2 regions of the Paenibacillus sp. SAFN-117 genome follow, and region 2 is predicted to be linked to the other one. Evidence: a T-box and tRNA genes for the amino acid it is inferred to sense, from the RefSeq annotation. Region 2 holds a T-box; the other holds one or more tRNA genes.
The links. The T-box of region 2 lies ahead of metG (methionine--tRNA ligase). A T-box ahead of a tRNA ligase gene usually reads a tRNA of that ligase, here a tRNA-Met.
Positions count from the first base shown of each region.

Region 1: it has a tRNA-Met gene. The T-box ahead of metG (methionine--tRNA ligase) is inferred to sense a tRNA for this amino acid. The anticodon was not compared.

Region 1 is NZ_JBQCLK010000001.1:25-7,599, forward strand. Features, by position in the region: gene ACTHRH_RS00005 (S-layer homology domain-containing protein) at 146-1,132, shown strand; tRNA gene ACTHRH_RS00010 (tRNA-Leu) at 1,348-1,436, opposite strand; tRNA gene ACTHRH_RS00015 (tRNA-Ile) at 1,460-1,536, opposite strand; tRNA gene ACTHRH_RS00020 (tRNA-Met) at 1,558-1,634, opposite strand; gene ACTHRH_RS00025 (hypothetical protein) at 1,829-1,999, opposite strand; gene ACTHRH_RS00030 (phosphatidylglycerophosphatase A family protein) at 2,116-2,673, opposite strand; gene ACTHRH_RS00035 (2'-5' RNA ligase family protein) at 2,800-3,312, shown strand; gene pyrE (orotate phosphoribosyltransferase) at 3,969-4,625, opposite strand; gene pyrF (orotidine-5'-phosphate decarboxylase) at 4,626-5,309, opposite strand; gene carB (carbamoyl-phosphate synthase large subunit) at 5,394-7,575, opposite strand, start outside.
Region 2 is NZ_JBQCLK010000016.1:88,533-96,107, forward strand. Features, by position in the region: gene ACTHRH_RS12430 (cadherin-like beta sandwich domain-containing protein) at 1-1,637, opposite strand, end outside; gene ACTHRH_RS12435 (hypothetical protein) at 2,173-3,558, opposite strand; T-box leader at 3,729-3,988, shown strand; gene metG (methionine--tRNA ligase) at 4,051-5,676, shown strand; gene ACTHRH_RS12445 (ATP-binding protein) at 5,749-7,575, opposite strand, start outside.

The sequences.
Region 1 (7,575 bases), on a different contig from region 2:
AGTACCTCAAGGAAACAGAAAATAAGTATTGTATGTTAATTGGTCAGTCGTAGAAAAAAAAAAAAAAAAAAAAAAAAAAAAAAAAAATTCAACATGCAACCTTTTCCAGTGAATGCCCGTCTTAGGGGATAAGGAGGTGATAGGAATGAAGAATAAGCGAGGAATAGCTTTGACTTTACTTATGGTGTTCGTCCTGATCATTGCGCCGGCTGCATGGGCGTTCTCGGATATTTCCCAGGATCCCTCCGAAGCCGAAATCCGTGCTTTACATCAAGACGGGATTATTAGCGGAATTTCTGAGACGGAATTTATGCCGAAAGGCAAATTGAACTATGCACAGGGCGTTCATCTGATCGTCAATGCATTGGACCTGAACATCGATGAGATCAAGTTTATTAAGGAACCGAAGGCTAGCGATTATTTCAGTCAGGTCCCTGATGATGCATGGTATGCCGCTTCGTTAATGATCGCTCAGCTTAATGGACTTCCTCTAGCTAAGGATCTGGATCCGGAGCAACGGTTGACCCGTGAGCAATTCGCCGATCTTCTGTACAAAGCGGTGGAATTGACAGGTGATTATGCCTTTATTGAAATCTATATGTCCTTTGCAGATGAAGAGCAGGTCGACAAGGAATATATGACCAGCATCCAACGTCTGTTGATCTCCAACATTGCCGAAACGAATGCCGACGGGCTTTTCCGTCCCAAAGATGAGATTACCCGTTCGGAAGCAAGCCGCATGATTCATGCAGCCAGGAAATTCGTAAAGGCAAATAAAGAGCATAGCCCTGAGCCTCCGGCTCAAAATTCCGAAGTGGAATTAATTATGGAAAAAGTGAACGACCAAATTAATAAAGCAACAGTAACCTGGGGAATGAAAGGCAACAGCGGTTATCGCGTGACCATCGACCGGATTGAATTTCAAGACGAGCAAGCCACGCTTTATTACACGCTGCATGAGCCGATACCGGGCCACATGTATGCTCAAGTCATGACGGAAGCGAAAGCGGAAACCTATGTAGACAGCCGCTATACGGTCGTAATTGAGCCAAATCTCAGCTCGGGGGTTTCATCGCCGGCTTTCCCGGGAGAGTCCTCTTCCACATCCGCTGAGGCTCAGGCGAAACAGTAAAAGATACACCGGGCCATTAACCCGGAGCTAAACGAATAAACCTATTATTGTACCAAAAAAAGTCCTTCACCCATATGGGGAGGACTTTTACTATATCCCAAATTTTTTTATAAATAAAAAAACTCCTGCCGTTTCCTTCGACCTATCTGTCTGGGAAACCTGGAGTTTCAGGTTGAACTCGTAACACAAGAGTCCGACACTTCAATGCACTGGTTTGGTGCCGAGGACCGGACTCGAACCGGTACGATAGCAACCTATCGCAGGATTTTAAGTCCTGTGCGTCTGCCAATTCCGCCACCCCGGCATAGAAACAGCCTGTCATAATCATGGTGGGCCCTGAGGGACTCGAACCCCCGACCAATCGGTTATGAGCCGATCGCTCTAACCAACTGAGCTAAAGGCCCGGAACTTTTGAATTTGAAATTTGGTTGCGGGGGCAGGATTTGAACCTGCGACCTTCGGGTTATGAGCCCGACGAGCTACCGGACTGCTCCACCCCGCGTTAATTGGCTAGACTATTTAATCAGCGACAAAAATAAATATACACCATTTGCACCATTAGTGTCAAGAGGTAAATTATAAAAACCTTCTAACGCATTTTTCGAAGATGAAAAACCCTTTTTAAAGGAGGTCTTTTGGCTAACCCCAAGTGACAATGCGGTCCAAAACCTAATCTCTTACATATCTAAACTAGCCTTAATGAGGCAATATATAGCGAACTCCAAACCGGCCCTTCTTCGAACGGTATACTTCCACCGCCTGCGGGCAGTCGTATCCGTATAACCACCAGTCCTCCTCCATCCTCTTGGCGAGGCAGCCGGCTTGAAATTTGCTTTCATAAAGTTTAGACCAATAAATCCATTTCACGAGTAAAGCACCCCTGTCCTGCGAACTTCTTTTATTGCTAGCTTATCCCTTTAAGCCGCTTTTTATTGCTGCCCGGGACAGAGGTGGATAAAATCATTTCAATAGGGGAAACTTAACTAAGCCTGATCTGCGCTCTCGCCGGCTTCGCTATCTGCCGCAATCTCGGCTTCCTGCTCCTCCAAATCTCTTAATCTATGGGCGATCCGGCTGGATGCGGAAGCGGCAATACTGGCGATCAAATCGTCCAGGAACGTATGAATGCCGTGGCCTCTCTTGGTATCCAGGCGTTTGATAACCCCGATCTTATGCTTATCCAGATGTCCGAAGGTGGTCACCGCTATACTTCCGTAGCCCAGCACAGACCCGAGAGCCAAAGTTTCATCGCAGCCGAACAATCCTTCATCCGACTCCACCAACGACTGCAGCGGCTCGGACAATTTATTCTGCTCGGCCAACATATCCAGTTCGATGCCAACGAGAAGCGCATGCTGAACCTCTCTTTTTTTCAGAACGGCATGCACGCTGTCTATACAATCACTGAGCTGAAGTCCTTGATTATAAGGAGCTTGCATCTCATAGACAATTTCGGCAATTTCTTCAGTGGTTACGCCGCGCTCCTCTAATTTTTGCACGACGGCTTGCTTGACCTCGTTGCTGTGAACTTTGCGAATCATATTCATCACCTTATTTTCGTTGTTTTATCAATCTTGGCTAAGTGCGGCATTAGATGTTAGAATAATTAAAGAATACGTTATAATAGCTCACTAACAAAAGCAAGAGGGGAAAGGAGGTTATTTTCCATGAAATACGGAATCGTCGTTTTTCCGGGCAAGGAAGTTCAAGATTTTGCCAACAGCTATCGCAAACGCTATGATCCTCATTATCGCTTGATTCAGCCTCATTTTACCATCCGCGAGGCGGAGGACTGGGACGACCGCCAATTGGAAGAAGCGATAACCCTGCTCAACGAAGCATCCCAACGCCTGCCGGCCTTTACCGCCAAGGTCAACCGGTTTTCATCCTTCCTTCCGGTCAGCAATGTCATTTACTTGGCCTTGGAGGATGCGGACCCGTTCATCCGCTTACACGAGGAAATTTGTCAGGGACCGTTGGAAGAACCGCAGAAAGCTTACCGTTATACTCCACATTTGACCATCGGTCAAAAACTGGGCAACGAGGAATTTCACGATGTTCTCTCTAGTGTCCGATTAGTGGATGTCGGACTGGAATTCCTGGTTGACCGCTTTCACCTGCTCTACCAGACGGACAACCAAGCCTGGACAGTCTATCAAACGTTCCTGCTCCAAAAATAGAGAAGGCTTTAGTTCCATGCAAAGCCTAACTCGTGAATGTTCTAGTCAAGATACCCCTCCAAAATGAAAACAGCCTCTCTTATAAACGGTTACAGGCACACACATGACGAGACCCGGATGTTTCGTACCCTGGCCTTGCCGTTCCCTGCACATCAGGGCGAAGTCAAAGCTGGTAATTAGCTGCGCCGGTGCAGGGAGAGGCTGATAGACATTATCTCTTGCTCCCGCCTTAGCCTGACACCCTCCCGATTTTGTTTATACCCGCTTATTTATGCATCTTCAACCTATACTGATATTTCCCAAAGTAAACCTTAAATGATCGATTCTTCCTTCTTTATTCCGTATGGGAAGCTTGCATGTCTTTAATAGCTACCTTTGCAATTTACCTTTAAAATGCACCCGTTATTTATATAATGCGGCATTCTTCACAGATTTGAATAAAATTTTGCTTAATTTCTTTCAATGCTCTTTCTTCATTCTTATGTCCCCTGGTTTTCATTTGAGGATTGGCCTCCAAATACCAAATAGGCCTGTCCGGAGGCAATTTCCCGGTACAGGCCTGGCATTTGTCAAGTGACGCGTGGTTGAAATCAAGACTTTTTGTTATTCAGCTTCTATGTGAATCTCTTGCCGTTTAAACTTCGGCCCGTCCGTTCCTAATTGGCTCCATCCTTGCCGAAAGCAGCCGGGTTCTCTCTCCATGATTGGAGAAGCGCCAAATCCTCTTCTTTAATTTTTCCGAGTTCGACCGCAGCCTCCAGCAACGCCGTGTAATTGGAGAGCGAGTTCATTGCAATCTTCTCTGCGGCAAAGGCATCCTGCGCTTCTTTGAACTGATAAGTAAAGATGGACAGCACCGAGAGCACATCTCCTCCGGCTTCTCTAACGGCCAAAGCTGCTTTAAGCGAGCTTCCCCCTGTTGAGATCAGATCCTCGATGACGACGACTTTGCTGCCCGGGTTGAGGACCCCTTCCACCTGCTTCTGCTTGCCATGGCCTTTGGCGCTGCTGCGCACATACACCATAGGCAAGTTCAGTTTATCCGCCACCCAAGCGGCATGGGCGATTCCTCCGGTAGCCGTGCCCGCGATAATCTCCACCTCGGGATATTGCTCTCGAATAATCGCAGCAAAGCCTTCCGCCACTTTATTGCGGATATTCGGATAGGACATAGTCAGCCGGTTATCGCAATAGATAGGCGAGAGCCATCCGGAGCTCCAGGTAAAGGGCTCATTCGGGCTAAGCGCAACAGCACCGATCTGAAGCAGAGCCTCTGCAATCTCCCGAGGCAAATTGTGGGTCGTTGAATTCATCTAAATCAACTCCTCAATAATAGATTCAAGGGCTTGCCGCGGATCAGCCTGGGCCGTAATAGGGCGGCCGATGACCATATAATCCGTTCCCGTGTTTAAAGCTTCTGCCGGAGTCATCACTCTCGATTGATCCCCTGCAGCCGCATGGCGTGGACGAATTCCCGGGGTGATGGTCAGAAACGGTTTCCCCATCGCTTCCTTGATACGGACGACCTCCAATGGGGAAGCTACGACACCATCCAGGCCGGCCTTCCCGGCCAGCCGGGCATAACGCACCACCGTCTCTTCCATCGTAGCGCCGATTCCGAGCTCTTCCTTCAGCATCCGTTCATTCGTACTCGTCAACTGAGTGACCGCGATAACAACCGGACGCGCCCCTGCGGAAGCCATTTCAGCGCCTTCCAGAGCAGCCTCCATCATCCTGGTGCCACCCGCGGCATGGACATTAAACATATCCACCCCAAGCCGCGAAATGCTCGCAGCAGCTCCTTTAACGGTATTAGGGATATCATGAAGCTTGAGGTCGAGGAAGACCTTATAGCCTTCCTCCTTCAACCTCTCGACAAATTTTGGTCCAGCCGCATAGAACAGCTGCATGCCCACTTTCATGTAGCAAGGAATTCCCTGCAAGCTTTGAAGCAGTTCATTGGCCTCTTGCTCAGAGGGATAATCGAGAGCGACCATGATCTTACCCGCCACTTCCGTTTGTAAGCCCACAGCAAAGCCTCCTTAAAGTCCTTCTTCGGATAGTTCTTACTTAATCTGGCTCTAGCGAAGTGCTTTGTTCGCAGGCATCGGACTAGAGGAGAAGTTAATCGTCTGCAGCATGCCAAGCAGCGCTCTAACCGTATCCAAGGAGGTCATGCAGACAATTCCGTTCTCTACCGCTTCGCGGCGGATGCGGAAGCCGTCGCGCTCCGGGGTCTTGCCTTTGGTCAGAGTATTCACGACAAATTGAGCTTCCCCATTGCGAATCCGGTCCAGAATATTAGGCGAGCCTTCGCTCAGCTTCCTCACGTGATCCACTTTCAGACCGGCAGCCGATAGAGCTTTAGCGGTGCCTCCGGTCGCTACAATTTTATAACCGAGATCATGGAAGCCGCGCAAAATTTCTATAGCCTCATCCTTGTCTTTGTCGGCAACCGTCGCAATAATCGATCCGGTTGTCGGAATCTTCATTCCCGAAGCAATCAGCCCTTTGTACAGCGCTTTGGCAAAGCTGGCGTCACGCCCCATAACTTCTCCCGTAGATTTCATCTCCGGACCGAGCGTGGTATCGACTCTTCTCAGCTTCGCGAAGGAGAAGACAGGAACTTTGACCGACACCTGATCGTCCTCTTTCCACAATCCGCCTTCGTAACCAATTTCCTTCAGCTTCTTGCCCATAATCAACTGGGTCGCTACATTGGCCATCGGAATTCCGGTTACCTTGCTCAAGAAAGGCACGGTACGGGAGGAGCGGGGATTTACTTCGATAATATAAACCTGCTCTTGATAGATGACAAATTGAATGTTGACCAGGCCGACGACTTCAAGCTCTTTGGCCACTTTGGTCGTTATTTCAACAATCTGTTGCTTGATCTCTTCCGAAAGCGACTGCGGAGGATAAACCGCGATCGAGTCTCCGGAATGGACCCCGGCTCTCTCGACGTGCTCCATAATTCCTGGAATCAGGACGGTTTCCTTGTCGCAAATCGCATCGACTTCCACTTCTTTGCCGAGCATGTAGCGGTCGATCAGAACCGGATGCTCCGGATTGATCTTCACGGCATATTCCATATAGTTAAGCAATTCCGCATCGGAATAAACTATTTCCATAGCCCGGCCGCCCAGTACATAAGAGGGGCGGACAAGAACCGGGTAACCGAATTTCGCAGCCGTACCCACCGCTTCATCCACCGAAGTCACGGTTCCTCCCGGAGGTTGGGCAATGTTCAGCTTGCGAAGCAGAGCTTCGAACTTCTTCCGGTCTTCGGCGGCATCGATATGCTCCAGGTCGGTTCCCAAAATCCGTACGCCGGCCTTGGCCAGCGGAGCAGCCAGATTAATTGCCGTTTGTCCACCGAACTGAACGATAACGCCAATCGGCTTCTCTCTCTCAATGACATTCATCACATCTTCAAAGAAGAGCGGCTCGAAATACAGGCGGTCAGACGTATTGAAATCGGTGGAGACAGTCTCCGGATTGTTGTTAATAATGACCGCTTCATAGCCGGCCTCCTGGATGGCCCAGACCGCGTGCACGGTGGAATAGTCGAATTCAATCCCCTGGCCGATCCGGATCGGACCAGAACCGAGCACAACGACTTTATCCTTGGAGGATTCCTGAACCTCGTCCTCCATTTCATAGGTCGAGTAATAATACGGAGAGGTTGCTTCGAACTCTGCTGCGCAAGTATCGACCATTTTGTAGACCGGCTTGATTCCGTTCTGCAAGCGATAAGCGCGAATGTCGGCCTCCATGATATGGTCGAACTGAACGTTCGCAGAGCGGCGGATTTCCGCAATCGCCCGGTCAGTGAAGCCTTTGCGCTTGGCTTCCAGCAGAAGCTCCGGGGTCAGTTCCGGCTGCTGCAGCTGGTGCTCGAAGCGGATAAGACCTTCAAGCTTCGTCAGGAACCACCAGTCGATCTTCGTCAGATCCTGAATTTTTTCTACCGTATACCCTCTGCGGAACGCTTCGGCAATCAAGAAAATGCGCTCATCGTCAGGCTTCTTCAAACGCTCCTCCAGCGTTTCCCCATCCACCAGCTCGGTTTCCTTCAAATACAGACGGTGAGCACCGATTTCCAGCGAACGAACGGCCTTATGAATCGATTCCTCGAAGGTCCGGCCGATGGCCATCACTTCCCCGGTAGCTTTCATCTGTGTTCCCAGCTTCCGGTTGGCGCCGGTAAATTTATCGAAAGGCCAGCGCGGGATTTTCGATACGACATAGTCAATCGTCGGC
Region 2 (7,575 bases):
TAGCTCAGGCCTCCGTTGTTCGATCTGGCTTCTATCGTAATCGTGTTTGTTCCTACGTTGAGCGCAGCCCAGTAATATTCGCCGCTTGCAACCGGTTGCCCGTTTACCTTGACCGATATATTGGAATGATAGATCGGGCTTAACCGGAAATGGCTCACCGGGTAAGTGACGGTTGAAGAATAGCCGCTAATATTGGACTGGAAGCTCTTATCCAGGGAGAGGCCCTCGACCAGAAGATTGCTCAAATAAGTATTGGGATCGCCGATGGTGCCCCCGATGCCGCCACCGCCATTTCCGATATCTCCGTAATCCGAAGGCAGCCTTGTAATCATAACGTTATAGTAACGAATATCCCCACTGGAGCTGCGGACTTCAATGGCGACGTTATTGTCTCCGGTCTTAAGGGGGATATCGTGGTAGCTGCCGCTCTGCACCTCTTTTCCGTTAATTTTGGCCGTAATGCCGGACCAGAATGAGACGCTGATTTGCAGGTTGGAGGTGCTGTTATTGACGGTAGCGTAATATTTGAGCACATTGGAGTCGAAGCTCCGGTTCAAGGTTCCGCTGCTCAGCGAAAGGTTGGACAAATAAGCGAACTGCTGGCTGCCCCCGCCAGAATGGCCGCCTCCGCCGCCTCCGGGGTTTTGGTTATTATCGTTATACGACAACCGGCTGATGTTTATCTGGTAGGTCTTTTTAATATTGTCATAGGAATCGACTTCGATGGCTATTTCGTTATCGCCTACCGATAGAGGAACGGTATGGAAAGCCCCGCTCGCAACCTTCGTTCCCCGAATGGTTACGGAGCGGACATTGCTGCCGTAGGCAGGGCTGACCTTCACTTCGGATACATAATTATTGACTACCGAAGAGTAGTAAGTGACGCTCGGATCGAAGGCTCTGTTTAACGAAGCCCCTTCCAGATAAAGATAGGATAATCCGTTCTTATCGGCTGTGGATCGGTCCAGATGGATAGTATAGACCTTCATTTCGTTGGCGGAAGAGGAAACTTCAACCATCAGGGAATTGATCCCGGTTATCGGAATGGCCGCGGGCACTCCGCTCGATACTATTCGTCCATTAATTTTCACGGTTAAGTCCTTCAAATCGGTTACGGCTGTAACGTTGATAAAGGACAGAAACTCGGGAATTCTGGCCGTGTAGGAGGTCGCCTCCGGGTCGAACGGCTCATTCAAGGATGCCGCATCCATAAACAAATTAACGAGACCGATACTTTTGCGGGTCACGTTGACCGTATATAACTTGGAGCTGCCGTTGGGAGCAATAACGGAAATCGAAATAATATTGGAGCCTACCATCAGCGGCACATCCCGGGAAGAGCCGCTGCCGATCGGAGTTCCGTTTATTTGAATCGTTGCATTCTTATCCATGGCGGTAGGAGTGACCCGGATAGAAGTTTTATGGTAGGGCACATCCGCGGTATAAAATACATTTAACGGCGTAAATACGGGAGAAAGCGAATAATTTTCCAGGACCAGATTGGCCAGGGACAAGCTGTAATTGTTGTTGGTATCGGCATGGGCTGTCGGAACAGGGGCGCCGGCCGCCAACGGAGACAACAGAAGAGCGGAGCACAGCAGCACCTTCCCGATCCACGACTTTCGATTCTTTCTCATAAGGGATCTATACCTTCTTTCCTCATAAACTTCCTTGGCGATTTGCTGGGAAACCACCGTTATCAGCTGCTTCCGTTATAAGAACGGATACGCCCTATACTGGCTATGAATAAACCTTCTATCGTTATATATCGGCCGAAGGAGGAAAAAAACGTAGATATCCGATATAAAAATGAGTGCAAAAGACAAGCAAAACGGCATGTCTTTTTTAGAAAAAGCCACGCAATGCCTGATTCTAAAGCGATAATGCAGGTCTTTGGAGCGATTTTTGCGAAATCTCCCCATTTTGTCAAAAAGACCTGCACATTTGATCGTCTTTCGCCTTCTTTTTTGAAAAAGGCACGATTTTAATGCACTTTTGCTCGTCTTTGCGACGTCCTTACGGATCTGAATGCGACCTTCATGCGTAAGGGATGGGTAGGTTTCCTTGGCAGCAATTAAGAAAAAAAGCCGCATTCCTTAAATTAAGGAGTGCGGCGTTGGAAGGACACGATAGTTTAAATTTATCGATGCTCCGGAGAGCACCTGTGGATGCTTACTTGAAGTCCTCTCCCGTCAGATAATGGTAGAACGGTTTATCTACCCAGAAGGTGTAGTTGATGACCTCTATGTCCGGTGACAACTTCCGGAAGCCTTCCGCGATCGACTCGGAATCTTCCTGTAAAGTAAAGGATTGGGCGTAGTAATGTCCGTCTACAATTTTGTTATTCGCAATAATTTCGTAGTCGTCTATTTCCGTCAAGGAATAGTATAACGGCTGCCACCATGAATGGACGATTAAACCGGTTTGGTCTTCGCTATTCTTCTTGGCGTACTGCAGAATAACGGATTGGAAACGTTCCTTGTCCCCTGCGTTCTCGAATTCGAGCGATAGATCGTATTCCTTGACGGAGAAGATATAGTTTCCGTTAGCGATTTGAGTCAGCTTATTCGTCTCGGATTCCTCGGGCTTCCCCCATTCAGCCAAGTGAATGAATGCGGAAGTTTTCGGTTCCAGCTGAACCTTGGCATTCAGCCCTTCGCTGCGGAGCAGCCCTACAAGCTGGAGGGCATGCTCGATATTCGAATGCCCGTATGTAAGGGACAGGGAATCAATGAAGTTCGGATCGAAGCGCGAATCCTTAAGATTATAGCCTGTAACGAGCCCGTTCTCCAGAGCGTTGTTGACGATTTGCTGCAGTGCCGGGGCTTCGATAATATCCGAAGTCCGATATGCTTGTGCAAGCTTGCCGTAAATATCCGGGTCGTTCACTTCTCCGAGGTAATGCTTATATTGGCCCTTCAGAGCCAAAACTTTCCCCAGCAGTTCTTCCGTAAAAGCTTTGGTCGCCGGAGGATTGCCGGAGAAAATTCCGTAATAAGCGGGAGCAATGAGTCCATTGTCAACGGCTGCGGCAATTTCTTGTGCGGCCGAGAAATCGAAGGCGGCCGGATTTAACCCCAGCTTGGAGAGGGCTGCCTCTACTTTATCATTGGGATAGGTATAGGCCAGCTCCTTCAATCCTGCCGCTTTGACCGCGATGAAGGCGGCCTGGAGAACATCGAGTCTGCGGTCCGCATGGACCTCGGAAGCGGTCAGGATGCCTTGTTCATGAAGCGCCACCGAGGCAGCATAGGCAGGATTAGCGGCATCGAGATCGGTGAAAGGAAGCGGCGCGTTCTCCGAGGGCCGGATATTCAGAGCTTGGGCGACAGCTTGAATGAAGTCCCCTTTAGTGATGGAATCGCCTATTTCGATCTGGAATTTTTCCTTGAGAAAGAGAGCATAATTTTCCTGCGGGCTATGGATAGATAGCTGGGAAACCTGCGCTTGCGATACAGCCTCGCCGTGAGCCTGCTGTCCCGGGGCGGCAAACAGTACAGCCAAGGAAAGGGAGGCGGCTAGTATCGACTTGGAGAGTGAAGCTTTGATGGTGCTCATCATTAATTCCTCCTGACAAAAAGTTTATAAATCTTATTATTCCGATTAGAAATATAGGAATCATAGCCAAGATGATATCCAAAATTGGCGGTTGTGTCAATAGAAGCGATTTGGGATTGCATAATGGGATTATAAGAAATATAATGACATATAATATTAAGAATATTCGAAAAAAAGCGTTGAAGAGAAAGAGTAGTTGGACCCACTTCTTTGAACAGAGAGCTCCGGCAGCTGAGAAGGAGCAAAGAAGCATCCGGCGAATATGGTCTCTGAGCTGTGCATCGAACCCATCCGGCAGTAGGCTGCACCGGGAGCGCCCGTTATAGTGCTAGGGTATACGCACCTAAGTGCCGTACCTGAAGAGGTCCATGCTGTGAAGTATGGATGAATGCGGGTGGTAACACGTGAGATATAGGCTCTCGTCCCTTATTAGGGGACGGGAGTTTTTTTGTGGGGTTACTACAATATTTCAATATACTGGAGGTCATGATCATGAGTGTTTTTATTGGGGGCGCTTGGCCGTATGCTAACGGGTCGCTGCATTTGGGACATATTGCAAGCTTATTGCCGGGCGAAATACTGGCGCGCTATTACCGTCTAAGAGGGGAGGAGGTGCTCTATGTCTCCGGCAGTGACTGTCACGGAACACCCATATCGATCCGGGCTAACCAGGAGGGGGTTTCCCCCGAAGTCATTGCGGAGCGTTATCATAACGAGTTTGCCGACTGCTTCCGGAAACTTGGCTTTTCTTATGATCTATATACCCGGACGGATGAACCGTTCCACCATCACCTCGTCCAGCAGCTGTTTCTCCAACTATTGGACAATGGATATATTTACAAAAAGGCGATTGAGCAAACCTATTGCGAAGCCTGCTCCCGTTTTTTGCCGGACCGCTATGTAGAGGGACAGTGCCCTCATTGCGGCCAGCAGGCCCGCGGAGATCAATGCGATTATTGCTCTAATCTGCTGGACCCCGGCGATTTGCTTCATAAAAAGTGCAAGCTGTGCGGGAGCCCCCCTATTACTAGACAGGACGATCATTATTTTCTGGCTCTGTCCAAATTTCAACAGAAGCTGGAGGAATACCTAGGCGAGGCGACCGGATGGAGGGACAACGCGGTTCAATTGACTCGAAGATATTTGGACGAAGGACTTCATGACCGGGCGGCGACCCGAAATTTAACCTGGGGAGTAGATGTTCCTCTTGAAGGAGACAGCGATAAAAAAATATATGTCTGGATCGAAGCAGTCAGCGGATATCTGTCAGCCAGCATGAGGTGGGCGCAGGAAACCGGTCGGAGCTGGGAGAACTACTGGTCGGAGAAGACCATCGCCTATTATGTTCATGGCAAGGACAACATTCCGTTTCATACACTCATTCTTCCTGCCCTGCTTATAGGGGTGGGGCGCCATCTGCACTTGCCGGACAGAATCATTTCGAGCGAATATTTAACGCTGGAAGGGAAGAAGATCTCGACCAGCCGGAATTGGGCGGTATGGGTGACCGACATGATTCAGCGGTATGAACCGGATTCGCTGCGATATTTTCTGACGATTAATGGGCCGGAGAACCGGGATGCGGATTTTTCCTGGAGGGAATTCATATACAGCCACAACAGCGAGCTGCTGGGCGCTTTCGGCAACTTTGTAAACCGAAGCCTTAAGTTCATTGTCCAATTCTTCGATGGACGTATTCCGGCTGGCACTATGGAGATAAGCAAGAAGCCGGAGATCATGGAGCTGTATAACCAAGCGGGCCAAGCCATAGAAGCGGGCAAATTGAAGGATGCTCTGGAGATGATTTTCACTTTCATCCGCGGAGCCAACAAATTTTTCGACGAACGCAAGCCGTGGGTGCAAATTAAGGAAAACCGCCGGCATTGCGCGGATACTTTATTTACATGCGTGCAAATCATAGCGAACCTGGCGAATGTATTGGAGCCGTTCTTGCCCTTTACTTGTCGGAGAATCAGGGACTTTCTGTCCATCTCGCAGGCGGGATGGCAATATACGGAGATAGCCCCCGGCACAATTATCCGGTCATTGGAGGTGCTGTTTACAAGAATTGATGCTGCTGTAATAGAAGAGGAAATTGCCCGCCTGGGCAAGGGGTAACGGGAAGGGGAAAGGCGGCATCGGAAGAAGGAAGGGAAGGGGGCAAGCGGGAAGCCCCCCGAAGAACGTTCCCTACTTCGTGACTATGAATCTAACGATAGTTCCCTGGCCGACAATGCTTTCGATCTGCAGTCCTTGGCCGTAGATTTGCCTCAAACGCCGGTCCGTATTAGACAGGCCGATTCCCGAGCGGCCGCTCGAAGGCTCGAGAATATGCCGCAGACGCTCACTCTCAATACCGACCCCGTTATCTTCAATGGATATTTCGACCCGGTCCCCCATATCGGTTATCCGAATGCGAAGCAGCCCTCCTTCGGACCGCTTCTTCAAACCGTGCCGAATCGCGTTCTCCACCAGAGGCTGAATAGATAGCGGGGGGATGACCGGTGCAACATTATGGTCAATCTCCCATGAAACCTGCAGCCTATCCTCAAACCGTTCCTTCTCTATAGCCAGATAGGAGCGAACGAGGCCAAGCTCATGCTCTAGAGGGACCAGCCGCTCGGAGTTCTGAAAGTCAAAGCTCGTGCGTAAATAATCCCCGAATGCTTCCAGCATTGTACGCATTCTAGGCATATCAATGTAGCTAAGAGCTACCAAGGAGTTCAGCGTATTGAACATAAAGTGAGGCTTAATCTGTGCCTGAAGCCAGGCCGCCTCCATACGCAGCCGATCGTGCACGGACCTCTTTAACCCGGTCAAAGCGTAAACCCGGGCTTTCAGTTCGGCAGCCTCCGCCGGTTTGGTCACATAATCGTTGGCGCCGGCAAGGAAACCGGTCTGGATATCCTCCAACTGATTGCGAGCGGTCACTAACAGGACAGGGAGCTCCCAGGGGGAGAAGCGCTCGCGGACTTTGCGGGTCAATTCGTATCCCGACATCTTCGGCATCATCACGTCCGAGATGATTAAATCCCACTCTCCCGCTTCCAGCATGGCCAAGGCTTCCTGAGCGCTTGCTGCCGTTACTATTTCGTAAGGTTCGGAAGACAGAATGGCCTCCAGTATATTCAGATTGACCGGATCATCATCTACGGCCAGCAGCCTGGGCACGTCAGATGAGATTCGGGAGATAGCAGGTCCGGGAGCCGCCCGAGACGAGCTTTCGCTCAGAGCTCGGGATGGCTCTTCAGCACAAGCGGCCGCCGTTTCGCTTTCCGCTTGGGAAACCGAAGGAAGGCCTGGCTCCTCCTGTATAATTGCCGGCTCGGCCAAAGGCAGGGTAAAGGTGAACACGGAGCCCTGTCCCGGGACGGAGTGGACCTCGATCGTTCCCCCGTGCAGGTCCACCAATTGCTGGCAGATGTTTAATCCCAGCCCGATTCCTCCTCCAATCGCGGTGATGCTGGAATCACCCTGTTCGTAAGGCTGGAAGATTCTTGTTTGGGTCTCCTCATCCATACCTATGCCGGTATCCTCGACCCGGATCCGGGCCATCCCTTCCTTAATAGAAGCGTCTATAGTAATAGTTCCTTCATGGGTATATTTCACCGCATTATGAAGCAGATTGAACAAGATCTGAATGAGCCTGTTCTCGTCTGCCATTACGGGCGGGAAGTTATCCGGGATCCGATGGACGAAACGGACCGGCTTGCCTTCGGTCATGAACCGAAGCATATCCAGCACACCCGATACCACCGTCTGTACCCGAAGAGAGGTTATGTTCAGCCGGACACGGTTTTCTTTCAGGCGGGTCAGATCCAGCAGATCATTCAACTGCAGCGACATACGGCGGCCTATGGTCATAAGCAGGTTCATATTTTTGCTCGTTTTATCATCTGCTGAAGCCTTGCTGTCCAGCACCGCCTGAGCAATATTGAGAATCGCATGCAGCGGGTTGCGCAATTCATGCGAGGTGTTCGCCAGAAAATCGTCCTTCAGCTTATCCTCCCGCTGCAG